One region of the Arthrobacter sp. Ld5 genome, then DNA from elsewhere that is predicted to be linked to it. Evidence: riboswitches for the same ligand, from Rfam matches in the RefSeq annotation. Region 1 holds a riboswitch; each other region holds the start of a gene.

The links. Region 1 has a riboswitch for S-adenosylmethionine ahead of ACSGDB_RS03335 (bifunctional o-acetylhomoserine/o-acetylserine sulfhydrylase). Riboswitches for the same ligand answer to the same signal wherever they lie in the genome.
Region 2: it holds a riboswitch for S-adenosylmethionine, as region 1 does, so the genes downstream of both, ACSGDB_RS01795 (LLM class flavin-dependent oxidoreductase) here and ACSGDB_RS03335 (bifunctional o-acetylhomoserine/o-acetylserine sulfhydrylase) in region 1, are expected to answer to the same signal.
Region 3: it holds a riboswitch for S-adenosylmethionine, as region 1 does, so the genes downstream of both, ACSGDB_RS15265 (O-acetylhomoserine aminocarboxypropyltransferase/cysteine synthase family protein) here and ACSGDB_RS03335 (bifunctional o-acetylhomoserine/o-acetylserine sulfhydrylase) in region 1, are expected to answer to the same signal.

The regions. Positions count from the first base shown of each region.
Region 1 is NZ_JBPKBO010000005.1:161,434-171,524, reverse strand. It holds gene ACSGDB_RS03360 (formimidoylglutamate deiminase) at 1-990, shown strand, start outside; gene hutI (imidazolonepropionase) at 990-2,192, shown strand; gene ACSGDB_RS03350 (CPBP family intramembrane glutamic endopeptidase) at 2,235-3,035, shown strand; gene ACSGDB_RS03345 (DUF1540 domain-containing protein) at 3,174-3,479, shown strand; gene ACSGDB_RS03340 (VOC family protein) at 3,499-4,140, opposite strand; SAM riboswitch class IV at 4,297-4,413, shown strand; gene ACSGDB_RS03335 (bifunctional o-acetylhomoserine/o-acetylserine sulfhydrylase) at 4,487-5,803, shown strand; gene metX (homoserine O-acetyltransferase MetX) at 5,810-6,952, shown strand; gene ACSGDB_RS03325 (hypothetical protein) at 7,062-7,304, shown strand; gene ACSGDB_RS03320 (SGNH/GDSL hydrolase family protein) at 7,411-8,214, opposite strand; gene ACSGDB_RS03315 (alpha/beta hydrolase) at 8,340-9,029, shown strand; gene ACSGDB_RS03310 (RNA-binding S4 domain-containing protein) at 9,047-9,292, opposite strand; gene ACSGDB_RS03305 (DMT family transporter) at 9,324-10,091, shown strand, end outside.
Region 2 is NZ_JBPKBO010000003.1:101,179-111,269, reverse strand. It holds gene ACSGDB_RS01820 (SDR family NAD(P)-dependent oxidoreductase) at 1-263, shown strand, start outside; gene ACSGDB_RS01815 (GNAT family N-acetyltransferase) at 408-701, opposite strand; gene ACSGDB_RS01810 (SDR family NAD(P)-dependent oxidoreductase) at 830-1,588, shown strand; gene ACSGDB_RS01805 (hypothetical protein) at 1,597-1,815, opposite strand; gene ACSGDB_RS01800 (helix-turn-helix domain-containing protein) at 1,812-2,429, opposite strand; SAM riboswitch class IV at 2,734-2,847, shown strand; gene ACSGDB_RS01795 (LLM class flavin-dependent oxidoreductase) at 2,884-4,272, shown strand; gene ACSGDB_RS01790 (SDR family oxidoreductase) at 4,491-5,144, shown strand; gene ACSGDB_RS01785 (DUF222 domain-containing protein) at 5,409-7,022, opposite strand; gene ACSGDB_RS01780 (acyl-CoA dehydrogenase family protein) at 7,643-8,914, opposite strand; gene ACSGDB_RS01775 (dipeptide ABC transporter ATP-binding protein) at 8,911-10,091, opposite strand, start outside.
Region 3 is NZ_JBPKBO010000024.1:463,114-473,204, forward strand. It holds gene chvE (multiple monosaccharide ABC transporter substrate-binding protein) at 1-442, shown strand, start outside; gene mmsA (multiple monosaccharide ABC transporter ATP-binding protein) at 558-2,087, shown strand; gene mmsB (multiple monosaccharide ABC transporter permease) at 2,092-3,327, shown strand; gene ACSGDB_RS15250 (RNA polymerase sigma factor) at 3,540-4,094, shown strand; gene ACSGDB_RS15255 (hypothetical protein) at 4,091-5,407, shown strand; gene ACSGDB_RS15260 (CoA-binding protein) at 5,404-5,913, opposite strand; gene ACSGDB_RS15265 (O-acetylhomoserine aminocarboxypropyltransferase/cysteine synthase family protein) at 5,910-7,289, opposite strand; SAM riboswitch class I at 7,381-7,485, opposite strand; gene ACSGDB_RS15270 (hypothetical protein) at 7,607-7,837, shown strand; cyclic di-AMP (ydaO/yuaA leader) riboswitch at 7,957-8,136, shown strand; gene ACSGDB_RS15275 (LysM peptidoglycan-binding domain-containing protein) at 8,142-9,077, shown strand; gene acs (acetate--CoA ligase) at 9,167-10,091, opposite strand, start outside.

The sequences.
Region 1 (10,091 bases):
GGGGAGGACGGCCGCGACGACGGCGGGCCGCACGCCATGGAGCTGGCCCTCGCCCGGGCCGCCGTCCGCGCGGGCATCCGGCTGACCCTGCTCGACACCTGCTATCTCGCCGGGGGCTTCGGGACACCGCTCGGGGCGGCCCGGCGGCGATTCTCCGACGGGACCGCCGAGCGGTGGCTCGCACGGCTCGCGACGCTGCGTACCGCGGTCTCCTCGCGTTACCCCGCGCACCAGGTCACGGTCGGGGCGGCCCTCCATTCCGTCCGCGCGGTGCCGGAGCGGGACCTCGCCGTGATCGCGCAGCGCCTGCCCCCCGAGATGCCCCTGCACGTCCACCTGTCCGAGCAGCCCGCCGAGAACGAGGACTGCCTCGCCGCCACCGGTTGCACCCCCACGGAACTGCTCGACCGGCACGGGCTCGTCACCGGGCGGCTGTCCGCCGTGCACGCCACCCACGTCGCGGAGCACGACATCGCACTCCTCGGAGATGCCGGGGCGGGCATCGTCCTCTGCCCCACGACGGAGGCGGACCTCGCGGACGGGCTCGGGCCGGCCGGGGACCTCCTCGACGCGGGGGCGTCGCTCGCCCTCGGCTCCGACCAGCACGCCGTCGTCGATCCCTGGCTCGAGATGCGGGCCCTCGAGCACGGGGAGCGCCTGCGCACCGGCCGGCGGGGACACTTCGACCCGGAACGGTTGCACGGCATCGCGTCCCTCGGCGGAGCACGATCGCAGGGACGCCCGGGGGCGGGCTTCGGCCCCGGTCTGGCCGCCGACTTCATGGCCGTCGATCCGCACAGTGCGCGCACCGCCGGCTCCTCCTGGGAGCAGCTCGCGTACACGGCGACGGCGCAGGACGTCACCGGCGTCGTCGTCGGGGGAGTCCGGACGGCGAGCGACGGCGTCCACGCGACCCTCGGGGACCCCGGCCCGCTGCTGGCCGCGGCGATCGCGCGCCTCGACGCCGCGGATCCCGGGGAGCGGCACTGATGTCCCTGCTCGTCACGAACATCCGTGAACTGATGACGCAGGACGCCGACGGCGCCGTGCTGCGCGACGCCGCGCTGGTCCTCGAGGGCGAGCGGATCAGCTGGATCGGCCCCGCCGCCCGGGCCCCCGCGGCGGACGATGCGTACGACGCCCGCGGCCGGGCCGGGCTGCCCGGCTGGGTGGACAGCCACACGCACCTCGTGTTCGCCGGGGACCGGACGGCCGAGTTCGAGGCCCGGATGGCGGGGGAGGCGTATGCCGCCGGCGGGATCGCAACCACTGTGGAGGCTACACGCGCGGCGGGCGACTACGACCTCACGCGGCTCCTGCTCGCCCGCGTCGCCGAGGCCGCCGCCGGCGGGACCACCTACCTCGAGACGAAGACGGGCTACGGGCTCGACGTCGCGCAGGAGGCGCGCGGTGCGCGGATCGCGGCGGGCGTGGTGGACGAGGTGACGTTCCTCGGCGCGCACCTCGTGCCGGCGGGGGCGGACGCCGAGGACTACACGGACCTCGTGTGCGGGCCGATGCTCGACGCCGTCCGCCCGTACGTGCGCTGGGCCGACGTCTTCTGCGAGCGGGGGGCCTTCACCCCCGACCAGTCACGCCGGGTCCTCGCGGCCTGCGCCGCCGCCGGCCTCGGCCTGCGCGTGCACGGCAACCAGCTCGGTCCTGGAGCCGGCGTCGCGCTCGCCGTCGAGTTCGGCGCCGCCAGCGTCGACCACGTGAACCACCTCTCCGACGCCGACGTCGACGCGCTCGCCGGAACCTGGGCGGTGCCCGGCGCGGACGACGTGCCGGGCACCGTCGCCACGTGCCTGCCCGCCTGCGACCTCTCGACGCGCCAGCCGTTCGCTCCCGCGCGGCGCCTGCTCGACGCCGGGGCGCGGATCGCCCTCGCGAGCAACTGCAATCCCGGCACCTCCTACACGAGTTCCCTGGGGTTCTGCGTCGCCACCGCCGTCCTGCAGATGGGGCTGACCGTCCACGAGGCGGTCCGCGCCGCGACGTACGGCGGAGCCCTGGCGCTGCGGCGCCACACCGGGGACGACGCCGACGGCCTGCGCGCCATAGGATCCCTCGCCGTCGGGCACCGCGCGGACCTGCAGCTGCTGGACGCGCCGTCCGCCACGCACCTGGCCTACCGGCCCGGGATGCCGCTCGTGCACGCCGTCTGGCGGGCGGGCACCCGCGTCCGGTGAACGATGGTGGGACCCGCCGGCCTCCGCTGGCAGGATAGCGTCATGACCGCCGGATCCTCGTCCTCCACCGCCCCGCCCGCCGACGGCCCTGCGGGTCCGGACTCGAGACGGCGCATCACCGCCGAACTGCTGATCGTCTTCGGGCTCTCGCTCGGGCAGTCGGGCGTGTATGCCGTCGTGAGCCTGACGGACAAGCTGACGCGCGGGCCGCTCGCCGGGCAGACCACCACGCTGAACCCGGTGCTGAACGAGCGCGAGTACTTCGACCTCGCCTACCAGCTCCTGGACATCTTCTTCGCCCTGATGCCCGTGGCGCTCGTCCTGTTCCTGCTCAGCGGTCCCGGTGTCTCGGCCGTGCGGCGCCTGGGGCTCACGGCCGAGCAGCCGCTGCGCACCATCGGTGCCGGGGTGGGCCTCGCCGCGGTCATCGCCGTCGGCACGCTCGGGGTGTACACGGGGGGCCGTGCGCTCGGGATCACGACGGCGCTCGCGCCGGCCGCGCTCGACGACTACTGGTGGACCATCCCCGTGCTGGTCCTCTCGGCGCTCCGGCACGCCGTGCTCGAGGAGGTGATCGTGGTGGGCTACCTGTTCATCCGCCTGCGGGAGCTCGGCTGGTCCACGCCTGCGATCATCGTCACGAGCGCCCTCATCCGGGGCAGCTACCACCTCTACCAGGGGTTCGGCCCGTTCATCGGGAACGTCCTGATGGGCCTGCTCTTCACCTGGTTCTACACGCGGACGCGGCGGGTCCTGCCGCTCGTGATCGCGCACGCGCTGATCGACATCACGGGATTCGTCGGCTACGCGCTGCTGGGGCCGGCCCTGGGGATCGGCGCGTGAGTCGGCGGGCATGACCCCGCCGGCGCCGATTGCGCACGAGAACCATGACTAAATTGTCGGTCCGGCGCGGGCTTACGCTGGTGGCATCCAGCACGACGGCGGCCCGAGGGCCGTCCCTCGGATCAGCCAGGAGGAATCATGACCGACATGATCAGCGTCACGGACAGCCCCAGCGTCACCGAGTGCAGCGTCCGCGCCTGCTCGTTCAACCACGACGGCTGCAACGCCGTCGCCATCACGGTGGCCGGCAGCGAGGAGCACGCGTCCTGCGCCACGTTCGTCGACACCTCCGTCAGCGGGGGGCTGCCGAAGGTCATCGCCCACGTGGGTGCCTGCCAGCGCTCCGAGTGCAGGTACAACCACGACCTGCTCTGCGGGGCGCCGGCCATCCAGGTGGGTCCCGGCGCGGACGCCGCCGACTGCCTCACCTACACGCGCGCCTGAGGCGTGCGGGAACCGACGGTCAGATCTCGACGCGTCCGTTGTCGGTCTCGAACGTCACCGACATGACGCCGGGCGTCCCGTTGGGGGCGATCCACTGCACCTGGACGTCGTCGAGGGTCTTCTCCACGTCCGTCCCGAGCCAGTCGGTCACGCGCTCCGAGGAGCCGGCGATGGTGAGGCAGTCCAGCTTCACCGAGGCCGGGCGGGCCTTGGAGGGGTGGAGGTCCTCGGTGCCGTCGTCCCAGCGGAGGAGGTAGGGGACCTGGGGGTCGGCGATGAGCCCCTTGATGCCGATCTGCTGCCAGGTGAGCTCCTGGCCGTCCGGGAACTTGCGGTTGCCGGGCACGGAACTGCGGCCGAGGCGCTCCTCGAACGGCGCGAGGTCGTCCACGGCGACGCACCAGCCCATCCAGCCACCGCCGGCTTCGGAGCGTGCACGGACGGCCTGGCCGAACGGGGCCTTGTCCGACGCCGGGTGGTTCAGCACCTCGACGACCTCCAGGTACTGGCCGTTGACCAGGGGGAAGATCATGTTGCGGGTGCCGAAGCGGGGGTGCACACCACCCTTCACCGGCTCCACGCCGAGCTTGGCCGAGATCCGTTCGGCCGTCGCGGCAAGTCCATCGGGTTCGCAGGCATAAGATACATGGTCCAGACGCATGCGGCTATCTTGGCACTAAGTGATGTGCGTCTCGACTAAGGCTTGCCTTACTCCCGGGCGGGTGTCCTTCGACCGGATCGGGAGCGTGCCCACGGGCGGCTTCATGGAGGGTCACACGCTTGCCGGATCCCCTCCGGATCGGCTTTCATGAAGGCAGGTCATGAGTGCCAGCACACAGCCCCGGCTTGCTGGCCGGCAACCCTCCAACCGCGGTGGGGTGCCCCGGGTGAAGACCAGGTCCGGCGTCCCATCGGCGCCGTTCAAGCGCGGGCTCCTGCGGGTCCGGTCTTCCCGAGCGGCACCGGCGGGAGCCGGACAGGCGGAGCCCCTGATCAGAGGGAGCGCCATGTCCAACGATTGGTCCTTCGAGACACGCCAGATCCACGCCGGCCAGGTGCCGGACCCGACCACGGGGGCGCGCGCGCTCCCCATCTACCAGACGTCGTCGTTCGTCTTCCCGAGCGCGGAGAGCGCCGCGAACCGGTTCTCCCTGACGGAACTCGCGCCCATCTACACCCGGATCGGCAACCCGACCCAGGAGGTCGTCGAGACCCGCATCGCGAGCCTCGAGGGCGGCGTCGGTGCCCTGCTGCTGGCCTCCGGACAGGCCGCGAGCACCTTCGCGGTGCTGAACATCGCGGAGGCCGGGGACCACATCGTGGCCAGCCCCAGTCTCTACGGCGGCACCTACAACCTGTTCAGGCACACGCTGAAGAAGTACGGGATCGAGACCACGTTCGTCGAGGACCCCGACGACCTCGACCAGTGGCGCGCGGCGCTCCGGCCGAACACCAAGCTCTTCTTCGGTGAGGTGGTCTCCAACCCGCGGCAGGACGTCCTCGACATCGAGGGGGTCAGCGCGGTCGCCCACGAGTACGGCATCCCCCTGATCGTCGACAACACGCTGGCCTCGCCGTATCTCATCCGGCCCATCGAATGGGGTGCGGACATCGTGGTGCACTCGGCCACCAAGTACCTCGGCGGGCACGGCAACGCCATCGCCGGGGTGATCGTGGACTCCGGGACCTTCGACTTCGCGCAGCACCCCGAACGGTTCCCGGGCTTCAACACGCCGGACGAGAGCTACCAGGGGCTCGTGTACGCCCGCGACCTCGGGGTGGGCAGCGCGCTCGGCGCCAACCTCGCGTACATCCTCAAGGCCCGCGTCCAGCTGCTCCGCGACCTCGGCTCGGCCGTCTCCCCGTTCAACGCCTTCCTGATCGCCCAGGGACTGGAGACCCTGAGCCTGCGCATGGAGCGCCACGTGCAGAACGCGCAGGCGGTCGCCGAGTGGCTGGAGGGGCACGACGACGTCGAGCGTGTCACCTACGCCGGCCTCCCCTCGAGCCCCTGGTACAACCGCGGGCGGAAGTACGGACCGGACGGCACCGGAGCGATCGTGAGCTTCGACATCGTCGGGGGACTGGAGGCGGGGAAACGCTTCGTCGACGGGCTCGAGCTGCACTCGCACGTCGCGAACGTGGGCGACGTCCGTTCGCTCGTCATCCACCCGGCGTCGACGACGCACAGCCAGCTGGGAGCGGAGGCGCAGCTCGCCGCCGGTGTGCGGCCAGGCCTGGTGCGGCTGTCCGTCGGGCTCGAGAACATCGCCGACATCCTGGCGGACCTCGATGCCGGCTTCCGCGCCGCCAAGGAGGCCTGAGGGTTGGTGACCACGTACCCTCCTGCTCCGCTGCCCGCCCCGACCCACGACGCACTCGCGGACGGGGACGGGCTGCTCCGCACCGCCTCCATCGGGCCGCTGGTCCTCGAGACCGGGGGTGAGCTGCCCGACGTCCAGCTGGCGTTCGAGACGTGGGGCCGGCTCGACCGGGACGGCTCCAACGCGGTCCTGGTGCAGCATGCCCTGACCGGCAGCTCGCACGTCGCCCGGGGCGCGTCGGAGGAGGACGGCTGGTGGGACTCCCTCGTGGGTCCCGGCCGCACGGTGGACACGGACCGCTACTTCGTGGTGTCCGTCAACATGCTGGGCGGCTGCTACGGCTCCACGGGCCCGGCCAGTCCCGCCCCCGACGGGGCGCCCTGGGGTGCACGGTTCCCCTTCGTCACCATCCGGGACGCCGTCCGCGCGGAGAGCCTGCTCGCCGATCAGCTCGGCATCCGGCGCTGGCACTCCGTGCTGGGAGGGTCGATGGGCGGCGCCCGGGCCCTCGAATGGGCCCTGATGTTCCCGCGCCGCGTGGAGCGGTGCGCCGTCATCGCCTGCACCGCCGCCAGTTCGGCCGAACAGATAGCGTTCGCCCAGGCACAGCTGCAGGCCATCCGGCTCGACCCCGCCTACCGCGGCGGCGACTACTACGACGGCCCCCCGCCGGAGGCGGGCCTCGGCGTGGCACGGCGGATCGCGCACATCACCTACCGTGCGGAGCAGGAGCTCGAGGGACGCTTCGGGCGGGCGGAGCAGGACGCGGAGCAGCCCCTCGGGGCCGTCCTGCCCGCCGATCGCGGGCGCTACCGGGTGGAGAGCTACCTCGACCACCAGGCCGACAAACTCGTGGACCGGTTCGACGCGAACAGCTACGTGATCCTCACCGAGGCGCTCATGAGCCACGACGCGGCGCGCGGCCGCGGGAGTCTGGAGGACGTCCTGGGGGAGGCGACGTCCGAATTCTTCATCGCCGCGGTGGACAGCGACCGCCTGTACTTCCCGTGGCAGTCGCACCGGCTGGCAGCCTGCCTGCCCGGCGACGTCCCCGTCCACCTGATCTCCTCGCCGATGGGACACGACGCCTTCCTCACCCAGATCCACCAGCTCGACGACCGGCTCCGGTCGTCCTTCTACGGCCGGTAGCCGGTTCGCCCGCCGAGCGCCTAGGGTGGAAGTAAGCCTGCTTAGGACGTGGTGGCGGGCCCGTCCGGGAGAGCCGGGCGGATCGACGTGGAATGAAGAGGAGCTGTTCATGGAACTGAGCACCATCGGCTGGAACCAGGAAGCCCGCGACAAGATCCTGCTCGACGCGGACCGCGCGTTGCAGGGCGCCGTGAAGGAGGCCGCCGAGACGATGGACGGGAAGTCCCGCGACGAGGTCTACGAGTTCCTGTTCCAGAAGCTGCAGCCGCAGTTCGTCGACTTCAAGCCAGGGCCGGATCTCAGCGCCTGCGCCGACGCCGTGGCCAACGGCGAGATCTCGCTCGACGGCTGAGCCGGGGCGGCGACGCCCGCGCTCGATACGACAGGAATGACCGGTCGGAGACCTTCCGGCCGGTCATTGCCGTCCCTTCACCGGGACTCCCGCTCGACGGGGGGAGCTACTCCGCGGCGCCCGGCGGCATGCCCGGGCCGAAGATGGGACCGGGCTCGAGGCGCTTCGCGGTCACGCCGTCGCCGGAGGACTGGTGCCGGAGGCGCCGCAGGACCCAGGGGACGAGGTGCTGGCGCGCCCACACGAGGTCCTCGGCCCGCGCCGTCCGCCAGCGCCGCACCGGCAGGTCCTTGGGCTGGAGGGGCTGCAGGGTGTGCCGGACGGCGAGGGTGTCGAGCACCATCATCGCGATGGTGTGGTGCCCGAGGGGCGAGAAGTGCAGCCGGTCGGCGTCCCACATCTGCGGATTGGTGAGCTGGCGGAGCGCCCACATGTCGCCGATGACCGCCTCGTGCCGGGCGGCGATGGTGCGGAGGTTCTCGTTGTAGATGGCCGTCCGCGCCCGGACGCCACCGAGGACCGTCTCGCGGACGTCGGGACCCGTGAGCAGGACGACCGTCGCGCCCGACCCGGCGAGCGTGCCGACCACCGGGTCGAGCTTCTCGGCGAGCAGGTCCGGGTCGCCGCCGCGGCGCAGGAGGTCGTTGCCCCCGGCCGAGATGGTCACGAGGTCCGGATGGAGGGCCAGGCAGGCGTCCACCTGCTGGTCGATGATCTGCTGCAGCAGCCGACCGCGCACCGCGAGGTTCGCGTAGGCGAAGTCAGTCTGGCCCCGGGCCAGTTCCTCCGCGGTCCGATCCGCCCAGCCCCGATTGCCCCCGATGCTCTCCGGATTGGGGTCGCCGATGCCTTCCGTGAACGAGTCGCCCAGCGCCACGTAGCGGTGCCAGGGGTGCGGTTCCGGGTTCAGGGTGGGATCCGGTGCGGGAGCGGCCGGAGCGGAACTGTCCGGTTCGGGGGCGGCGGGCAGCGAGGTCTCTGCGTCGGAAGAGGTCACCCGGCCAGCGTACGGCCCCTCGGCGGAGAGATGAAAGGATGGTGGCCATGACTGAACCTGCCGCCGGCACCGCTGCGCCCTCCACCCACCCCCGGACCCCCGAGGTCCTGTGGTCGAAGCCGGAATCCGAGCGCGGGGGCACACCCCTGCTCGTCCTGTTCCACGGCTACATGGCCGACGAGCAGGATCTGATGGGTCTCGCCGACCATCTGCCTGCCGACTTCACCGTCGCCTCCGTCCGGGCACCGCTGGCGGCGGGACCCGGCTACTCCTGGTTCCCGCTGGCCCGGGAGGGCGACTACTCCGTGGAGCGCGTCGTCGAGGGCGTCTCCGCCGTCTCCGACTGGCTCGACACGGTCCGCGGGAGCCACTCCAGCGTCAGCCTGCTCGGCTTCTCCCAGGGCATGGCGGTCGCGACATCGCTCCTGCGCCACCGGCCCACGGACTTCGCGTGCGTCGTCGGGCTCTCCGGGTTCACCGTGCCGTCGGAGGGCCACGCGTTCTTCCGTGACGACGAGGCCGCGGCGGCGCCCGTGCAGTTCTTCTGGGGACGCGACCAGGAGGATCAGGTCATCACGCCCGAGATGATCGAACCCACCCACGCCTGGCTGGTGAAGCACACGAAGCTGACGAAGATCCTCTACCCGAACATGTTCCACAGCATCAACCAGCAGGAACTGGCCCACGTCCGGGAGTTCCTCACCATGACGGTCCTCGGCCGCCGCTGAGCCGGCCGGGCGGCGGGTCACGCCCCGGCGCGGCTGATCCGGATCGTCTCCCCGTTGACGCTGACGGTGTCCCCGGCGTGCAGCTGACGGCCGCGGCGCTCCTCGATCTCGCCGTTCACCTGCACGAGGCCGTTGTCGATCAGCGCCTTGGCCTCGACGCCGTCCTCGGCGAGCGAGGCGAGCTTCAGGGCCTGCCCGAGCCGGATCATGTCGTCGCGGATGGGCAGTTCGGCGGGGCCTGCGTTCTCGGTCATGCATCCCATCATGCCGGATGCGCCGCACTAGGCTGGACGGGTGTCTGACGCCCCCCTGCTGCCCGCAGCCCTCGGCTTCCCGCTCGCCCTCGCCGCCGGGCTCGCGATCCCCGTCCAGGGCAGGATCAACGGCGCGCTCGGCGCGGTGCTCGACGACGGCATCGCCGCCGCGCTGATCAGCTTCGGGACGGGGCTCGTCGTCATGATCGCACTGACGCTGGCGCTGCCCGGCGCGCGGGCGGGCGCCCGGCAGATCATCCCGTCCGTGCGGGAACGGCGGTTCCCGCCCTTCTACATCGGCGCCGGGGCCATCGGGGCGTTCTTCGTGTTCTCCCAGTCGCTGACCATCGGGATCATCGGCGTGGCCCTGTTCACGGTGGCCACCGTCATGGGCCAGTCGCTCAGCGGGCTCCTCGTGGACCGGGCCGGGATCGGTCCCGGCGGCAGGCGCGCCGCGACGCCCATGCGGGTGATCGGCGTGGTCCTGACGGTCCTGTCCGTGATCTGGGCGGTGTCCCCGCGGTTCGGCGCCGCCGGGGACGGCCCGTCCTGGCTGCTCCCGGTCCTGCTGCCCGTCCTGGCCGGTGTGCTCATGAGCTTCCAGCAGGCCATGAACGGGACGGCGGCACTCCACTACGGCACGCCGCTCGCCGCCACGCTCATGAATTTCATCGCCGGCACGGCGGTCCTGCTCTCGGCCTGGCTGATCAAGGTCGCCGTCGCCGGGCCCGGCAACCCGCTGCCGACCGAGTGGTGGTACTACCTCGGCGGGCCGATGGGATGCCTCTTCATCGCGCTCGGGGCGCTG
Region 2 (10,091 bases), on a different contig from region 1:
CCTATCAGCTCGCCGGGCAGGGGATCAGGGCCAACACGGTCTCGCCCGGGAACACCTACCACGAGGGCGGTGTGTGGCCGAGTATCGAAGAGGGGAACCCGGAACTGTTCGCGACCGCGCTGGCCCTCAACCCGACGAGACGGATGGGCACCCCGCAGGAGGTGGCCGACGCCGTCGTGTTCCTCGCGAGTCCGCGCTCGAGCCGCACCACCGGCGCCAACCTGCTGATCGACGGCGCGCTCTCGCGGGGCATTCAGCTCTAGACCGGCATCCGGCCCCCGCCGTCCGACCTCCTGTCCGACCTCCTGTCCGACCTCCTGTCCGACCTCCTGTCCGACGGCGGCCACCGGTTCGCCCGGGACGGCGGCTCCTCGACGCCGCCTGCGCGAGCGGATCGGCGGCGGGGTCTAGACCGTCAGGTCCTGGTAGTCGGGATGCTCCTGGATGAAGGCCGCCACGAACTCGCACCGGGGGACGACGGCGAGGTGCTGCCGGCGGGCGTCGTCGAGCGCATACCGGATCAGGGTGCTGCCGATGCCCCGGCCCTCGACGTCCTGGTCGACGACCGTGTGCGTGAACGTGATCGACTCGCCGGACCGTTCGTAGGCGGCCGTACCGACGGGACTGCCGTCGAGAGTGGCCACGTAACGGTTCTCCGCCTCGTGGTTGCTGATCCGGACTTCGGTGGTGTCGGTACTCATTCCGTCACCCTCGCATCCGTGCCGACCGGGGGTCAACGTGTTCCGCTCCGGCGGAAACGGGGCGCGCCGTTCCGCGCGACGATCAGCGCTCCCACGTGCGGCGCCGCACACGATGTACGGTCTGGACCATGACGTCGAACATCCTGGTGACCGGTGCGAGCAGGGGGATCGGCGCCGCCGTCGCCCATGAGCTCGCCGGACGCGGGCACCGCATCGCTGTCCATGCCGGCCGTGACCGGGCCGCCGCCGCGGCTGTACGGGACGCGCTGCCGGGCGACGGCCATGTGGCGGTCGTCGGCGACATTGGCGACCCCGAGACCTGCAGGCGCATCGTCGACGAGGCCGTGGGCGGACTGGGTGGGGTCGACGTCCTGGTGAACAATGCCGGCATCTTCGAGGCACATCCCATCGACACCGTGTCCTTCGAGGACTGGCAGGAGGCGTGGCGCCACACGCTGGAGGTGAACCTGCTGGGGCCTGCGAACCTGGCCTGGCTCGTCGCCCGGCATCTCCTCGACCGGCCGGCCGGCCCGGAGGGTGGCCGACTCGTCAGTGTCGGATCGCGGGGTGCGTACCGGGGGGAGCCCGTCACGCCGGCCTACGGCGCGAGCAAGGCGGCGCTGCACTCGATGACCCAGTCCCTGGCCGTCGCCCTCGCCCCGCACGGCATCCTCGCCGCCGCCGTCGCGCCTGGATTCGTCGAGACAGACATGGGGAGAACCGTGCTGGACGGTCCGCAGGGTGATGCGGTGCGTGCGCAGAGTCCGTTCAACCGTGTCGCGACGCCGGAGGAGGTGGCGCAGACGGTCGGCTGGCTCGCGAGCGATGCTCCGTCGTGGGTCAGCGGCACCGTGATCGACGTCAATGGAGCGTCCTACCTGCGGTAGCCGACGGGTCAGATGAGGTGGATGCCGCCGTGGGCGAGCGCGCGCAGGTCCGTCCTGCGCTCGAGGTGGCGGTGGAACAACTCCACATTGCTCCCCTCAGCCGAGGCGAGAGAGGATCCCGCCGTGATGAACGCGGTGCCAAGACGGATGAGGGCCCGTGACGTGAGTCCTCCCCGGGGCGGTCCAGTGAGGACGACGTATCCGGCGGTCAGTGGCGTGCTGGTCATGACGACTCCTGGGGATCGATGAGGGGGAAGGCATTGAAGTGGAGCTGGACGGGCCGGGTCCCGGAGGCACCCGGTTCGGAGCGGTAGGCGTCGAGTTTCTCGCGCAAGATCCCGGTCATCTCATGGGTGAGTGCAGCGAGCTGGTCAGCCGTCAGGTAGGCGTTCATGGTCGCGATCACGGCCGCATCCGCCCATTCGGGTGGAACGGACTCGCATCCGCCGGCCATGAAGGCCGCGAGGGCTTCGGAACGGCCGCGTTCGAACTGGCGGTTCACCTGGCGGGTGGCTTCCCGGGTCGTGGGATCCTGCTCCAGCTCCGGGGTGCTGAGCGTCAGGGAGCCTGGGGGCCGTTCCCACCACCTTTCCCGGGCGGAGCCGCGATCCACCTCGCGGACGAGGCTGTGGCGCGCAAGCTGCCGCAGGTGGTAGCTCGTCGACCCGCTGGATTCCCCGATGCGCTTGCCGATGCTGCTGGCGGTCTGTGGGCCATAGCTGGAGAGGACCTCGAGCAGCTGGATCCGGAGGGGATGGGCGAGCGCCTTGAGGGCTGCTCCATCCAGAACGCGGTTGCCGGCGTCGGCTGGGCCCTCCGTGCTGCCTGTCGTCTCTTCCATGACACCAGTGTGCACTTGCAAAGAAAGCTTTGCAATACTTTCTTTGCATGGTGTGGTCATGCACGTGGATGGAGGTGTGGCGCGTCGTCGGGCAGGTTCGGTGCGCCGTCATCGGGTAGGTGTCGTTTGTCGTCGTCGGGTACGTCGCGGTGGCGGGGCGGCGCGCGGGCGGGGCGGGGTGCGGGCGGGGCGCGTGACGCCGTCGGGCATGTCCCGGGGCGGTGGGGAAGTGCTCCGGCGGATGACGCTCCGTGACGGCGACGGGTGGACGACGGCGTGCCGACCCACCTACGCTCGGGACCAGAATCAAGAGCTCCAACGCAAAACCCTGGTTCGTTGGACGGCAACCCTCTCGCTGTAGTGGGGTGCCCCAGGTGAGGATTCGGCCCGGCACGGACAGTGCGGGCAAGTATGGCGCTTCCGCCACGGCAGTGCCCCGACATGAGGACTCTTCATGCCCACACCACCGCGCCGTATCCGCTTCAACGCCTTCGACATGAACTGTGTAGGACACCAGTCACCCGGTCTGTGGCGCCACCCCGAGGACCAGTCCTGGCGCTACAAGGACCTGAGCTACTGGGCGGAGCTGGCGAAGACCCTGGAGAAGGGGGTTTTCGACGGCATCTTCATCGCCGACGTCCTCGGCACGTACGACGTGTACGGCGGTTCCAACGAGGCCACGCTGAGGCAGGGGACGCAGACGCCGGTGAACGATCCGTTCCTGCTCGTCTCCGCCATGGCGCTCGTCACCGAGAACCTCGGGTTCGGCGTCACCGCCGGTACGGCCTACGAGCACCCCTATCCCTTCGCGCGTCGGCTCTCCACGCTTGACCACCTCACCAAGGGACGCGTCGGATGGAACGTGGTGACCGGCTACCTGCCCTCGGCTGCCCGCAACATGGGCCATGAGGATCAACTCGAGCACGATGCGCGCTACGACCATGCCGACGAGTACCTCGAGGTCCTCTACAAGCTGCTCGAGGGATCGTGGGAGGACGACGCCGTGGTGCGCGACCGCGAGACCGGTGTCTTCACCGATCCGGCGAAGGTCCACGACATCGACCACGACGGCACCTACTTCACGGTCCCGGGGATCCACCTCAGTGAACCGTCGCCCCAGCGGACGCCGGTCATCTTCCAGGCGGGAGCGTCCTCCCGCGGCATCGCGTTCGCCGCCGGCAATGCCGAAGCGGTGTTCGTCGCGGCGCCCACGAAGGAGGCGCTGAAGGGTGTGGTCAGCAAGATCCGGGATGCGGTCGAAGCCGAGGGCCGCGATCGCTATTCGGTGCGGATCTACACGCTGCTCACCATCATCACGGACGAGACGGAGGAGAAGGCCCACGCCAAGCATGCCGACTACCAGCAGTACGTCAGCTATGAGGGAGCGCTCGTCCTCGTCTCGGGATGGCTCGGCGTCGACCTGTCCGCCTACGATCCGGATGAGCCGCTCGGCAACGTGAAGTCCAACGCCATCCAGTCCGCTGTCGCGAACTTCCAGAAGGTGAACGACGACGGCTCGCCGTGGACCGTGCGGGACATCGCCGAATCGGCGGGGATCGGCGGGCTCGGTCCGCGTCTCGTCGGTTCGGGTGTGCAGGTCGCCGACGAGCTCCAGGCGTGGGTCGAGGAGACCGACGTCGACGGCTTCAACCTCGCCTACGCGATCACCCCCGGGACCTTCGAGGACGTCGTCGAGTTCGTCGTGCCGGAACTGCAGAAGCGTGGTGTCTACCCGACCGAGTACACGGAGGGAACCCTGCGGCACAAGCTGTTCGGGAAGGGCGACCGGTTGCCCGCGGAACACCGTGGTGCGCGGTACCGGCTCCAGTCGGTCCGTCCCTGACGTGTGTCGGTTCGTCCGCTCCGTTGGTCCACCTTCTGCATCCGATGGTTCTCGGAGGGCTGCGCGCGTCAGTTCCCTGAGCGCCAGGAGCATTGATCACGATCCGCGGGAATAGGCCTCCGCTCGCGGCAGAACCCCTGGGCGGAGGTGGTCAGGGCGAGGGTTCGGGGACTAGCGTCGAAGACAAGGCATTCAGTCGATCGACAGAAGGAGTTCCCATGTCACGCGTAGCCATCATCGGTGGGCACGGAAAAGTAGCACTGCACCTCACGAAGATCCTCACCAGTCAGGGCCATCAGGTCAGTTCGATCTTCCGTAACCAGGATCATGCCGGCGACGTCGAGCAGGCAGGCGCAACGCCGGTCGTGGCCGACGTCTCCGAACTGTCGGTGCAGCAGATGGCGGATGTGTTCCGTGGTCACGACGCCGTCGTGTGGTCCGCCGGCGCAGGAGGTGGAAGTCCCGAAGCGACGTATGCCGTGGATCGGGATGCGGCGATCCGTTCGATGGACGCCGCTCAGGAAGCTGCTGTGGGTCGCTACGTCATGGTGTCCTACCTCGGAGCGGGAAAGGACCACGGTGTCCCGGAGGACAACAGCTTCTTCCCCTACGCCGAGTCGAAGGCTGCGGCCGATGAGCACCTGCGCAACTCGGAGCTCGCCTGGACCATCCTCCAGCCGGGAGCGCTCACCACGGATCCAGGCACCGGGATGATCGAGGTGTCGGCCGAGCCGCAGCAGGACTCGGTGGCCCGTGAGGATGTCGCGCTCGTCGCCGCGGTCGTGCTCGGCAACCTCGGCACGGTGGACAAGACCATCCAGTTCAACAGTGGTGAGACGCCGGTCACGGAGGCCATCGAGGCCGCGCTGTAGGCCGGAACAAGCGACACGAAGGCGGCGCCCTGTCGGGGCGTCGCCTTCGGTGTGTCAGGCGATCGTCGTCCGTGGTGCGGTGGGTGAATGGTCCTGATTCCCGGGGGTCCCCACCGGACGCACGGGTCGGACCGCATGCACAGGGCTCCTCGGGCGTGCGTTCTGCCTCGGATGTACCAGGTGCACGTCCTGCTCCGGATATGAGGGGCGTCAGCGTGCACGTTCGACTCCGGACGGACGTGCTGGACGCACCGGACGCACCGATCACCCGGTGCTGCGCTCCCCGGCGTCAGGATGACGCTCCGCGACCCTCGAGAACTTCGGGGCCGTCGTGACGTCCGAGACTTGCGCGGCCTCCGGGGCCGACGCGGCCTCCACTGCGTCCGGGGTCGACGCGACGTCCGTGAACTTTGGGGTCGACGTGCCATCCGCGAACTCCGAGCAATCCGCGATGTCCGCGAACTCCAAGGTCGCCACGGCCTCCGAGCCCTCCCCGAGCAACCGGGCGGCCTCGTCGAACAGTGCCGTGTCGACTGCCTGTCCTGCCTGCCAATACCTGTTTCGTCGGGCGATCCGCGGAGGGCCGGATGTCCGCGGCGCCGTGAACCACGGGATGCCACGTCGGGCTTCCACGGTCCAGGTCCCCTGATGAATCACGTGATGGTGCCGTGAACAGAGCAGGACTCCGTTGTCGATGCTCGTCACGCCTCCCTTGGACCACGGCTTCAGATGGTGGGCTTCGCACCAACTGGCGGGGATGGAGCAGTCAGGGAAAGCGCAGCCCCTGTCCCTCGCGACGAGCGCTCGCCGAAGATGCGGCGGAAAGAGCCGTTGTGCCCGTCCGACATCGAGGACCTGACCCCCGTTGCCCAGGACCACCGGGATGATGTCGGCGTCACACGCCAGCTTCCTGATATTCCTCGCACTCATCTGCTCGGAGAAAACTGCATACCCCGCGCGATGAGTAGCACCGACGAGGTCCTTGTAGTCGATGGTCACCATGACCTGAGGGCGATGCCCGCCCGTCGCGGGAAGCGTCGCCGTGCTCAAGGTGAGCCTGCAGGCGGCGACGAGCCCATCGAGCAGGCTCTGCGCTCTCGTTGCCGTCGGCGGGTCAGCGACTCCGGCTATGGAAGACCCCGAAGCGACGGAAGCCACCACCTCCGAAGCCCTCGGGACATCCGCTTCGTCAGAAGTGCCCGATGCGCGGACGGTCGCGGAGCCCTCTGCCCGGCCCGCGGTGCTGCGCGGATTCGCCGTCGAGTTCATGACGGTCGCGAGCAACTCGAACTGCTCGTCCGTCGCACCGATCTCCAGGTAGTGCAGTCCATGACGCCTGCCCCGGAAAAAGACGCCCTGCCGTGCGCGCAGCACCTTGTCCGTGGGTTCCTGCCCGTCCTGATCGAGAACGCTCTCCCAGCGGCGCGCCAGCACCCGAAGGATGTCCTCGTCGGATTCCATCGCCTGTCGGGTCAGGTGGTGCTCCATCGACCCGCGTTGGTCCGGCGTCGCGAACGAGTCCACCCGCTGCATCGCCTGAGCCACGAGGGTGGCGGCCCGACCGCTGATGAGCCCCGAGGTCACGGCAGCGCCCAGGCTGATGAGCCGGGGAGGAACCGGTGCGCCGGTCGGTAAGACGCGAGGGAGGATCAGGTCGGCAAGGCTCAGGCGGCGTCTCGCCTCACCGCGGCTGATCCGCAGCGTGGCCCGCAGGAAGTCGGCGCAATCCCTGAACCCACTGCCGACCGAGGCGCACCGGGCAGCAGGCCCGGCGGGAGCATCACCTCTGATCGACTGCTCTGCCCGCGCCAGGAGCGAGCCGCTGCCGGATTGCTCGTCGTCGGCAAGGTGATGCTCTTCAGCCAGCCGAGCCGCCAAAATTTGGAGGTGGTCGACGATCCTCGAGGCGCGTTCGATCGCCAGGAGAAGGCCCGCGACCTCCTGCCGGGACCGAGTGCCCTGGCCCTGGCCGATATCACGGGTGCACTCGGCAAGCGCTGCGCATGACCTGTCCAGGGGGCTCGGAGGTGCGGTCAGACGCTCGACCGGGGCGGTAGTCATGCCTCGATTTTATCGAACATGGGTACTATTTCGGCGGCTGGGAAGGGAATGTGGAGGAAGAGTGGCTGCTGGTTGTCGACATACCGAGGGGTGCTGGGGATACTGGGCCGGTGCCCGGTCGGGTACCCAGCCGCACGCGACACGCCGTCCGCTACGAAGCTCCCTCCGAGGGCGCACACGAGAGCGCACACGAGGGCGCACACGACGGTGCCTCGGCCGACGGCGTGCCCGGTCGGGCGCCCAACCGCACGCGACACGCCGTCCGCTACGAAGCTCCCTCCGAGGGCGCACACGACGGCGCGCACGACGGCGCCCGGCCTACGACGCGTCCGACGACGACCCCGTCGTGCCCGGCGGCGCCCCGGCCGATGACGACCGCGTCGTGCCCGACGGCGCCTCGGCCGACGACGACCCCGTCATGCCCGACGGCGCCCGGCCTACGACGATCCCGACGATCCCGACGATCCCGACGACCCCGTCGCCCCGTCCGACGTCGCCCCCGGCGCGTCACCCGCCCGCCACACGAACGCGGGGATCGTCCCGTTGATCTCCCGGTCACCCACGATCCTCGACTTGTAGATCACCGGGTTGTGCGACGAGATGGTACGTGCGTTCCGCCAGTGCCGGTCGAGCTGGAGCCCCCTGCGGGTCGACGACGCCCCGAGCGCGTTGAACATGATCGAGGCGGCCCGCTGGACCTGTTCCGTCACCACGATCTGTGCCTGCGACGACGCGAACTCCACCGCTACTGCGGCGGAGTCCGCGTCCTCATGCGGGAGGTCGAGGTGTGCCTCGTATGCCTCCTGCACCAGTTCGGCCACCCGCAGTGCAGCAGCCTCGGACGCGAAGGCGAGCGCCGAGACTTCCCCCACGACCTGCTGCACCTGGATGTCCTCACTGGGTCTCGTGCCGTTCCCATGGCTGAAGGTGCGGGTCCTGCCACGCACCCCCGCAGCCACGTCCCGGACAGCTGCCCGCGCGATCCCGGCAAGGGTCGCGACGTGGACGAGCTGGTACACGCCGGTGTCGTACGGCGGATGCTCGGTCTCGGTGATGACGTCCGCAGCAGGTACGACGACGTTGCGGAAGATCGACGTACCGCTGGCGGTGAGGCGCTGACCGAAGCCGTCCCAGTCGTCGACGACCTCGACCCCCGGCGCATCCCGCCGCACGAGCGCGATGACGTCGGCGCCGTCGCTCGTTCGCGCACCCGTCTGGATCCAGTCCGCGTACAAGCTGCCGGTGGTGTAGTACTTGGTGCCGTCGACCCGGTACACATCGCCGTCGCGCGTGATGGTGGTGCTGACACCGCCGACGGGGACCGGTCCGGTCTCGGTCCACGCGTTGCCGAGCACCGCGCCCCGGGCGATGCGCCGCAGCCACACGGGATCGGCGGCGTAGAGGCGGTCCTCGACGAACGCGATGTGGCAGCGCAGCGCCTGCGCGAGGTTCGACTCGGCAGCAGCGAGCTCGATGAGCAGCCGGAAGAACTGCGGGGCGCTCACCCCGGCTCCGCCGTACTCGAGTGGCACCCGCAGCGCGGTGAAGCCGGCGTCCGCCAGCCGGCGCACCTGCGTGTGCAGGAGGATCCGCTCGTCCTCGCGCCGAGCAGCGCCGGTGGCGATTTCCTCGAACAACGGACGGAAGCGTTCGGCGAGCTGCGCATACGTGAGCTGGGTGGTCGGGGATGTGAGTGTCTCTGCGGTCATCGGTCGGCTCCTGCCGGGTCGTGGAACGGGGTGGGTGCGGATGCGCCGGGACCGGCGTCCGGAGCGCCGGCGGGACGGACGACGGCGGTCTCCCGGGCGGGCATGGCGGGCACGGCGTCGAGCAGGGCCCGCGTGTAGCCCGTGGCCGGCGCGGTGAAGATCGACGACGCCGTGCCGGACTCCACCACGCGTCCGTCCTTGAGCACCAGGACGTCGTCGCTCACGTGGTGGATGACACCGAGGTCGTGGCTGATGAACAGGTAGCTGAGCGCGAGCTGTTCCTGCAGGTCCGCCAGGAGGTCGAGGACCTGCGCCTGGATGGAGACATCGAGCGCGGAGACGGGTTCGTCGAGCAGCAGGACGCGGGGCTGGAGCGCCAGGGCCCGGGCGATCGCGACGCGCTGCCGCTGGCCGCCCGAGAGCGTGAGCGGTCGCCGGTCGACCAGATCCAGTGGCAGCCCCACCTGCCCGAGGAGCTTGGCCGCACGGTCCCGTCGCTCACCGGCGGCCCCGATGGATCCGGCGTCGAGGGCGTCGGTGATGATGCGGCCCACGCTGAAGCGGGGGTCGAACGAACTCAGCGGATCCTGGTTGACGAGCTGGATGTCCGGTCGGTGGGGGCGACGGAGGGCTTCGCCGATACCGCTTCCGACCCACGGCAGGCCCCCGAGGGCGACCGTGCCGGCGTCGGGATCGGTGAGGCCGAGCGCGATGCGCGCCGTCGTCGACTTGCCGGACCCCGATTCGCCGACGATGCCGAGCGTCTTCCCCGCGGCGAGTGTGAAGGAGACGTCGTCGACGACGGTGCGGCGCGTGCCGGCCGGGCCGGCGTAGGCCTTCACGAGGTTCCGTGCCTCGATGGCAGGGGCGTCGTCGGAGAACGCCGAGCGCCGCGTGGGCCGGGTGGCTACCGAGACCCGCGGCACGGCGGACAGCCGGGTGCCCTTGCCGGCGGCGGAGGGGACGGCGTCGATCAGCTGGCGCGTGTACTCGTGCCGGGGATTGCCGAGCACCTCGTCCGCACGCCCGGATTCGACGATGCGCCCGTGCTGCATGACGGCGATCTCGTCGGCCAGATGGCTCACGACGGCGAGGTCGTGCGAGATGAGGATGAGCCCGCGTCCCTGCTCCTTCAGCCCTGCGAGTAGTTCGAGGATCTGTGCCTGCACGGTGGCGT
Region 3 (10,091 bases), on a different contig from region 1:
CCGCTGGCTCCCCGACACCGCGCAGGACCGCATGGAGGACCTCCTCACCGTCGGCGGCGGCGAGCGCCTCGAGGGCGTCCTGTCGCCCTACGACGGCCTGTCCATCGGCATCATCTCGGCCCTGACCTCCGGCGGCTACTCGGCGGACGAACTGCCGGTGGTCACCGGTCAGGACGCCGAGGTCGGCTCGGTGAAGTCGATCATCGCCGGCGAGCAGTACTCGACGATCTTCAAGGACGTCCGCGAGCTGGGCAAGCAGGCCGTCACCATGGTCGACGCCCTCATGAAGGGCGAGGAGCCCGAGGTGAACGACACCGAGACGTACGACAACGGCGTCAAGGTGGTCCCGTCCTATCTCCTCGAATCAGAGATCGTCACGGTGGACAACTACGAGGCCTCCCTCGTGGAGACCGGCTACTACACCGAGGACGACCTCAAGTAGCCCGTCCGCCCCATCCCGGACGTCGCAGCTCCGGACCTTCCCGGTCCGGAGCCGGCGGCGCCGGACCTCGCCCGGCCGCTGCCGGGACTTCCACCGACGTAAGCGAGGCTCGACCATGGCGGAGAACATCCTCAGGATGCGCCGCATCACCAAGACCTTCCCGGGCGTGAAGGCCCTGCAGGACGTCAACCTCGACGTCGTACGGGGCGAGGTCCACGCGATCTGCGGGGAGAACGGGGCCGGGAAATCGACCCTCATGAAGGTGCTGTCCGGGGTGTACCCGCACGGCACGTACGACGGCGACATCGAGTTCGAGGGCAGCATCGCGGAGTTCCGGGACATCCGGGACAGCGAGCGCGCCGGCGTCGTCATCATCCACCAGGAGCTCGCCCTCTCACCCTTCCTGTCCGTCGCGGAGAACATCTTCCTCGGCAACGAACGCGAGAAGCGCGGCTTCATCAACTGGAACGAGACCAACGTCGAGGCGGCCAAGCTGCTCCGGCGCGTGGGCCTCGACCTCAACCCGGTGGTACGGGCGCGCGACATCGGGGTCGGCAAGCAGCAGCTCGTCGAGATCGCCAAGGCCCTGTCGAAGAACGTGAAGCTGCTGATCCTCGACGAGCCCACCGCGGCGCTGAACGACGAGGACTCCGCGCACCTCCTCGGGCTCGTGAAGGGCCTCCGCGACGAGGGCATCACCTGCATCATCATCAGCCACAAGCTCAACGAGATCCGTGAGATCGCGGACTCGGTGACCATCCTTCGGGACGGCCGGACGATCGAGACGCTCAGCCTCCATGACGGGTCCGTGACGGAGGAGCGCATCATCCGGGGCATGGTGGGGCGTGACATGGAGAGTCGCTACCCGGACCGCACGCCGTCGATCGGCGAGGAGGTGCTGCGGGTCGAGGACTGGACCGTCCACCATCCGCAGGAGACCGGTCGGGTGATCGTCGATGCGGCGAACCTCTCCGTCCGGGCGGGCGAGGTGGTCGGGGTCGCCGGGCTCATGGGCGCGGGACGCACCGAGCTCGCCATGAGCATCTTCGGGCGGAGTTACGGCTCCGGCATCACGGGCACGCTCTACAAGAACGGGACGCCGATCACCGCGAAGACCGTGGGGGAGGCCATCCGGCACGGCATCGCGTACGCGACGGAGGACCGGAAGCGCTACGGGCTGAACCTGATCGACGACATCAAACGCAACATCTCCGGTGCCGCCCTCGGCAAGCTCGCGACGCGCGGGTGGGTGGACGGCGGTCAGGAGGCCGTCGTCGCCGGCGACTACCGCCGCTCCATGAACATCAAGGCGCCCTCCGTCACCTCCATCACCGGGAAGCTGTCCGGCGGCAACCAGCAGAAGGTGGTGCTCTCCAAGTGGATGTTCTCGGACCCCGACGTCCTGATCCTCGATGAACCCACGCGCGGGATCGACGTCGGCGCGAAGTACGAGATCTACACGATCATCAACCGCCTCGCCGGAGAGGGGAAAGCGGTGATTGTCATCTCCTCCGAACTGCCCGAACTCCTCGGGATCTGCGACCGCATCTACACGCTCGCGGAGGGGCGCATCACCGCCGAAGTGCCCATCGCGCAGGCGACACCGGAACTCCTCATGCACTACATGACCAAGGACAAGGACTGATTCCATGGCAACCACCGTCAAGGACCCCGTCGTCACGACGCCGCCCCCCACCGTCAAGGACGGGGTGTCCTTCCTCGCCGGCAGGCTGCGGCAGATCGGCATCTTCGTGGCGCTCCTCGTGATCGTCACCCTGTTCCAGGTACTGACCGGCGGCGCGCTGCTGCAGCCGGACAACGTCTCGAACATCATCGTCCAGAACAGCTACATCCTCCTGCTGGCCATCGGCATGGTCATGATCATCGTGGCCGGGCACATCGACCTGTCGGTCGGGTCGGTCGCGGCGTTCGTGGGCGCCATGTCCGGCATCATGGTGCAGGACTGGAACTTCCCCTGGTGGGCTGCGTTCGTCGCCTCGATGATCATCGGTGGACTGGTGGGCGCCTGGCAGGGCTTCTGGGTTGCCTACGTGGGGATTCCGGCGTTCATCGTCACCCTCGCGGGCATGCTCGTCTTCCGCGGGCTCACGCAGATCGTGCTCGAGAACCAGCGCATCACCGGTTTCCCCGAGGAATACCGGCAGCTCGGCGGCGGTTTCCTGTTCCCGGGGCTGTTCCCGGCCGAGACGAACCTGCTCGACTGGACCACCGTGGGGCTCGGCCTCATCGCCGTCGCACTCCTCGTGATCACCCAGCTCCGCGGGCGGGCCACCCGGGCCCGGCTGAACCTCGAGGACGAGCCGCAGGCCTGGTTCCTCACGAAGCTCGCCTTCATCGTGGCGATCATCCTCGGCCTCACCTATCTGCTCGCGAGCTCCCGCAGCGGGACGCCGATCGTCCTGGTGGTCCTCGGCGTGCTGATCGTCGGCTACAGCGCCGTGATGAACAACTCCGTCTTCGGCCGCCACATCTATGCCCTCGGCGGCAACCTGCAGGCCGCACAGCTCTCAGGCATCAACACCAAGCGCATCGACTTCCTGCTCTTCGTCAACATGGGAGTGCTGGCCGCGCTGGCGGGCCTCATCTTCACCGGTCGCCTCAACTCGGCCGGCCCGGGGGCGGGCAACCTCTTCGAGCTCGACGCCATCGCGGCGGCCTTCATCGGCGGTGCCGCAGTGACCGGCGGTGTGGGGACGGTCATCGGAGCGATCACCGGCGGCCTGATCATGGGTGTGCTCAACAACGGGATGTCGCTGCTCGGGGTGGGGATCGACGTCCAGCAGTTCATCAAGGGCATGGTGCTCCTGCTCGCCGTCGGGTTCGACGTCTTCAACAAGCGCCGCGCCTCGAACGCCCTGAAATAGGACTCTCCAGAAACTTCCGAGAAATCCCGGGGCGAGCGTAACCTTCCCCGACCCGCCGTCGATTACCTGAATGAAGCGCCGCACCGAGGCTTATCCCCCAACGGGCCTCGGTGCGGCCTTTTTCGCACCTGAACGACGGGTTCTCGATCCCGCTCGGGAGGCGACGGTTACGATGGTGAGGCCGTTCCGCCCGAACAAGGACTAGATGAATCGTGGTCTCACCGCTGCCCGCTGATGCGCTCACCCGCGCTCAGACGGGCGAACCGGCGGCCCTGTCCCTCATCTACCAATCGCTGAGCCCTGCCGTCCTGGGGTACTTCGTGGGACGTGGGTCCGAGGACCCGGAGGCTCTCACCCAGGAAGTCTTCCTCGCGGTGTTCTCCAGGCTGGACTCGGTCACCGGAGGGCTGCCGGGGCTGCGCACGTTCACCTTCTCCGTCGCCCACGCGCGCTATGTGGACGAGGTGCGGAAGAGGGCGCGTGCTCCCGTCCTGGTGGGCTACGAGGTCGACGGCGATCCCCGGACCACCGACTCCGCGGAGGCGGTGGCGCTCGGCAACCTGGCGATCGGCGGGGCAGGAGGGCTGCTCGGACAGCTGAACCCCGAGCAGCGAGAAGTCATCCTGCTGCGCATCGTGGCGGAGCTGCCGATCGACCAGGTCGCGGAGATCCTGGGGAAGTCGGCAGGATCGGTCAAGCAGTTGCAGCGGCGCGGACTGCTCAAACTCAAGGAACTCGTTCACCTCGATGAATCGGAAGCACAATGACCGGACGTGAGACGCCGTCGCAGGACGCCGTGCTGCATCTCCTCGACGAGGCAGGCATCGCCGAGGATCCCGCCCTCGTGCGTGCCGTCGAGACCATCGGCAGCCTCGGGGCGGGGCCTGCGCCGGAGGTCACCGCCGAACTCGCCCAGCTGATGGCCGACGGTGGCAAGGCGCCCGCGGCCCGTCGCAACAAGCGCCGCGTCACCTTCATCGGTGGGGCACTCGCCGTGTCCATGGGCATCGGGATGTCCGGCGTCGCGGCCGGCACCGCCCTCACCGACGGGCTCACGGACGCCGTCGAGTCGATCACGCGTTTCAGCATCCGCGACGACGCGGACCGGGCCTACCCCCTGCCCGGCGTGCTGGCCGGGCCGGACGACGGCGGACACGGCATCGTGGCCCCCGTGGAGATCCCCGCCCCCTCGCACACGACGCCGGGGCCGTCGGTCGCGGTGCCGCGTCCGGCGCCGGAGGTCGCGCCGAAGGACCGGGCGGCCGACGGCGACTCACCCGTGCCAGGGGCCGGACCGGCCGTGGTGCATGCCGCGCCACACGGTCCGCCGGACGCCGGGACCGCCCCGGAGCCACCGTCTGCTCCTGCGGCGCCTCCTGCTGCTGTTCCTCCTGCCCGTCAGGCACCGCCCGCCCCTGCCGCCGTCCCACCGGCTGCCGCTACGCCGGTGACCGTCCCACGGTCCGCTGACCGTCCGGTCGCTCCGGCGGGATCGTCGCCTGCACCCGAGCGTCGCTCCGCATCCGGGCCGGAGAGCCCCGTGCCCGCGGACCGGGCTCCAGGGGCCCCGGTCCCCGGGAGCGGGAAGGCCGGCACCCCCGCCCCCGGGAGCGGTCAGGTGGACGCCCCGGGTCCCGAGGTCCGGTTGCTGAAGCAGGCCCAGTCGGGACCTCCAGCCGGTCCCGCCGCGGACCCGCGCGGGAAGGGCTCGGACGCACATGCGACGCCTGCACCCCAGGGCAGCGTCTGGCTCCGCGCGCCCGGGCCAGCTCCCGGGTCAGCTCCCGGGCCGGCTGGTCAGGCCGTCGAGGGACAGCCGGTGGACCGGTCGGCGGCGCCGGCTCCCGGGCCGCCGGGCGCGCCTGCCGCCGAGGAGCATGCCGTGGACGAGCACGCCGAGGAGCATGCTAAGGACAAGCCCGACACCGACCGGCCCGACACCGACCGGCCCGACACCGACCGGCCCGACACCGACCGGCCCGACACCGACCGGCCCGACACCGGCCGGCCCGAGACCGGCCGGCCCGCCGTCGAAGGGTCCGAGGGGGCAGGCCCGCCGGAGGTGTCCGACCTCCGCTAGGAGGTGATCTGCCGCCTGGAGGAGATGACGCCGGTGTTGAATCCTGCGAGATTGAGCCCGCCGTGGAAGCGTGCGTGCTCGATCTTGATGCACCGGTCCATGACCACGTCCAGGCCCGCGGCCTCGGCGTTCCGCGCGACGTCCTCGTGCCACGATCCCAGCTGCAGCCAGAGCGTCTTCGCGCCGACGTCGAGCGTGTCCTGCAGTACCGACGGCAGGTCGTCGTGCTTGCGGAACACGTCGACGACGTCGGGCACCTCGGGCAGGTCCTTCAGCGACGCGTAGGCCGGCCGGCCGAGGATCTCCTTCGCCACCGGGTTCACGAAGTACAGGCGGTAGGGGGAGGAGGACTGCAGGTAGGTCGCGACGAAGTAGGACGCGCGCGAGGGCTTGTCCGAGGCGCCGACGATCGCCACCGATCGTGCGGACCGCAGCAGGTTCAGCCGTTCGGGCGCCGTCGGGCCTTCCCAGGTCCGTTCCGGGACCACGCTGTCGGTGCCGCTCATGCTCCCACTCCCACTGCCCGCGTCGCCGAGGCGTCGCCGTCGGTCTCCCCGGCCGCTTCCTGCGGCAGGTCCTCGAACGCGTCGTCGGAGGCGTTCACCGCGATCTCGAGGGCCTGGTCCAGGTCCCAGAGGATGTCCTCGAGGTCCTCCAGTCCCACGGAGATGCGCACGAGGTCCTCGGGCACGCCCGCCGCGGCGAGCTGCTCGGCCGAGAGCTGCTGGTGCGTCGTCGAGCCCGGGTGGATCACGAGGGTGCGGGAGTCGCCCACGTTCGCGAGGTGCGAGGCGAGCTGCAGCGACTCGATGAACTTCTGGCCCGCCTTGCGGCCGCCCCTGATGCCGAAGCTGAACACGGATCCGGGCCCCTGGGGAAGGTAGGTCTTCGCCCGTTCGTGATGCGCGTGGGTGGGGAGTCCGGCGTAGTTGACGTATTCCACCCGCGGGTCGGCCTGCAGCCACTCCGCGACGGCCTGCGCGTTCTCGAGGTGTTCGTCGAGGCGCTGCGCGAGGGTCTCCACCCCCTGGAGGAGCTGGAAGGCGGACGTCGCTGAGAGGGAGGGCCCGATGTCGCGGAGCTGTTCGGTGCGCAGCTTCGTCAGGAATCCGTATTCCCCGAAGTTCGCCCACCACTGGATGTTGCCGTAGGAGGGCACGGGTTCGGTCATCATGGGGAACTTCCCGTTGCCCCAGTCGAAGCGACCGCTCTCCACGATCACGCCGCCGAGCGTGGTGCCGTGCCCGCCGATGAACTTGGTGGCCGAGTGGATGACGATGTCCGCGCCGTGCTCGATGGGACGCACCAGGTAGGGCGTGCTCAGCGTGGAGTCCACGATGAACGGGATCCCGGCGTCGTGGGCGACCTTCGCGAGGCCCGCCAGATCGGCGATCTCACCCGAGGGGTTCGCGATCACCTCGGCGTAGACCGCCTTGGTGTTGTCCCGGATGGCGGCCGCATAGTCCGCGGGGTCCGTCCCGGGGACGAAGGTGGTCTCGATGCCGAAGCGGCGCAGTGTGACGTCGAGCTGGGTGACCGTTCCCCCGTACAGCTGGGATGCGGCCACGATGTGGTCGCCGGCCTGGCAGAGCGCCGCGAAGGTGATGAACTCCGCGCTCATGCCGGACGCCGTCGCCACCGCGCCGATCCCGCCCTCGAGGGAACTGATGCGCTCCTCGAACGCGGCGACGGTCGGGTTGCCGATCCGCGAGTAGATGTTGCCGTACTTCTGCAGGGCGAAGAGGTTCGCGGCGTCGTTGGTGTCCTTGAACACGAAGGACGTGGTCTGGTAGATCGGGACCGCCCGGGCGCCGTGGGTGGCGTCGGGAGTGCCGCCGGCGTGCAGTGCACGCGTGCGGAAGCCGAAGGAACGTTCTGCCATCAGGCACCTGCCTTGCTGGGTCGGGATGCCGCGGGCGCGGAGCGGGCATCGGGGTGGGGGCCGGAGGCGGCTGTGGCGATGCTCATGGTCTCCTCCATCGTTCTGGCAGTAGCACCCTCATGTCGCCGCGGGAACGCGGAGGCCAGGGTTGCTGCGGCGTCAGTGAGCCAGATCTCTCGGCCGCTCGGGATGGTCGGGTCGAGTCTGACACCGGGCGGGCGCAGAACCAAACCATGTGTCCCCGTATGAGGTGGGCCTTGCGGGCTGCGGACCGCCGTGGCTGCGCGGGCGCTCCGGCCGGCGCCTAGGGTGGAGGGATGGAGGATTGGAGATCGGCGAGCCGGGCGCAGGACCGGAGGCTGTGGCAGACGCTCTGGTGCGTCGGCGCCGCCCTGACGCTCACGCTGGCGAGCAGCATCCTGGTGGCCGTCGGCGACCCGGGAGCGGAGGTCCTGGGACGGTTCCACGTGCAGCAGGCGGTGCTGCTCGCGCTCAGCGCGGCGGGGACGATCGTGGCGCTCCGCCGCTGGCGGGCGCTGCGCGAGTGAGCGCACCCTACCTCCCGTTACTCAAATGTGACAAATCGGCGAGGCGCTGGGTATTGTCGGCGAGTGCCTCCGCGACCGTGGGGCGCTCCTGGACGGATTGCCGAGCCCTGCCGTCGTCCGGGACACGTTCGCAACCACGAAGGCAGGGACGGGGGAACCATCAGTTCCACCGGGCGCGCAGGGCAACCTGCAGGCGTCCTCGGGGTTAAGTCGCACCGCATCACCCATCGGTGATGCGCGCGGCCGGGTGACTCCCATCCGAACCCGACAGCTCACCCCGCAGGCATGGGAGAGGTACAACACCATGTCACGAAACATCACTTCCGCACGTCACCGTGCCGACGTCGACAGCAATCTCGCGCTGCAGGGCCTGTCCCGCGCCGCCAAGGCCCACGCCACCGCGGTCGGCCGCCCCGTCGCCATCGCCGCCGTCACCTCGGGCCTCGCCCTCACCGCCGTGGGCACGGCCAACGCCGGCGAGTACACCACGCAGAGCACGACGACGGCCCCCGCCGCCGTTGCAGCACCGGCCGCCGCCGTCGCTCCCGTCGCAGCCCCCGTTGCTCCCGCTGCCGCCTCCACGACGCACACCGTCGTCGCCGGCGACACCCTGGGCGCCATCTCGGCACGCTACGGCGCCGACCTGACCGCCGTCCTCACGGCGAACGGCCTGTCCGTCTCCTCCATCATCTTCCCGGGCGACACCGTCACCATCCCGACGGGCGCCGCGACGGCTCCCGCCCGGACCGTGTCCGTGCCCGTGGCCGTCCCCCAGGCCGCCCCCGCCGCGTTCGTGGCTCCCGCTGCTCCTGTGGCACCGGTCCAGCAGGCTGCGGCTGTAGCCCCGGCCGCGCCCGCTGCTCCCGCACCGAGCGTGAACCTGCTGTCCGCCAAGATCACCCCGGTTGCTTCCTCCTCCTCCGGCGTCGGCGGTACGATCCTCGCCTCCGCCCAGGCCCAGCTCGCCGCCGGTGCCGTCCAGGACTGCACCGTCCTGGCCGAGAAGGCACTGCGCGCCGCGGGGATCTCCGTGGGCGACCTCGGCCCCTCGCAGTTCCTCAACTACGGCACCCAGGTCGGATCCCCGGCTCCGGGTGACCTCGTCGTCACGGCCGGCCACGTCGCCATCTACGCCGGCGGCGGCCAGGTCATCAGCAGCGGCATGAACGGTGGGAACCTCACCATGCAGCACCCCCTCTCGGATCTTCCGGGAGCCACTTTCGTCCGGGTTGCTGGCTAAATACCGGAACGAACCACACGCGGGAAGCGGCAGGTGCTTGGACGGGGCACCTGCCGCTTCCTTCTTTTAACGCCTCTCCGGCCACCGTGTCAGCGGCGCGCCAGCACGTCCTGGATGCCCGGGATGCATCCCTCGTTCTGCAGGGACGTGGTGTCACCGAGCGCCGAGCCCTCGTAGAGCTGCGTCAGCAGGCGGCGCATGATCTTGCCGGAGCGCGTCTTCGGCACATCGGGGACGACGACGACCGCGGACGGCCGCGCGATGGGCCCGATCGCGGCCGCGACGTGGGCGCGGAGCGTCGAGGCGACGTCCCCGTCCGGATCCGCGCCGGCAGCCAGCACCACGAACGCCGCGATGGCGTGACCCGTCAGGGGATCGGGGACGGGGCACGCGCCGGCCTCGGTGACGAGGGGATGGGCCACGAGCGCCGACTCGATCTCGATCGTGGACAGGCGGTGGCCCGAGACATTGATGACGTCGTCGACGCGGCCGAGGATCCACGTGTCGCCGTCGTCGTCGTACCGGGCGCCGTCACCGGCCAGGAACCAGCCCTGCGCCGCGAACGTCCGCCAGTACGAGTCGAGGTAGCGCTGCGGGTCTCCCCAGACGGTGCGCGCCATGGCCGGGCCGTGGCGGTCGACGACGATCAGGCCCTGCACGCCCGGAGGGACGGCGGCGCCCTCCTCGTCGACGATGCGCGTGCTGACACCGGGCAGCGCGCGGGCCGCGCACCCCGGCTTGAAGTCCGTGTCGCCGGGGCTGGGGGAGAGCACGGTGGCGCCGGTCTCCGACTGCCACCAGGTGTCGACGACGGGCACCTCGTCGCGGCCGAGGTTCCGGCGGAACCAGCGCCATGCCTCGGGGTTGACCGCCTCGCCCACCGTGCCGAGCACGCGGATGCTCGAGAGGTCGTAGGAGCCCGGGACGCCGTCCGGGAACCAGCCCATGAGCGAGCGGACCAGCGTGGGCGCGGTGTAGTAGCTCGTGACGCCGTAGCGTTCGACGACCTCGAGG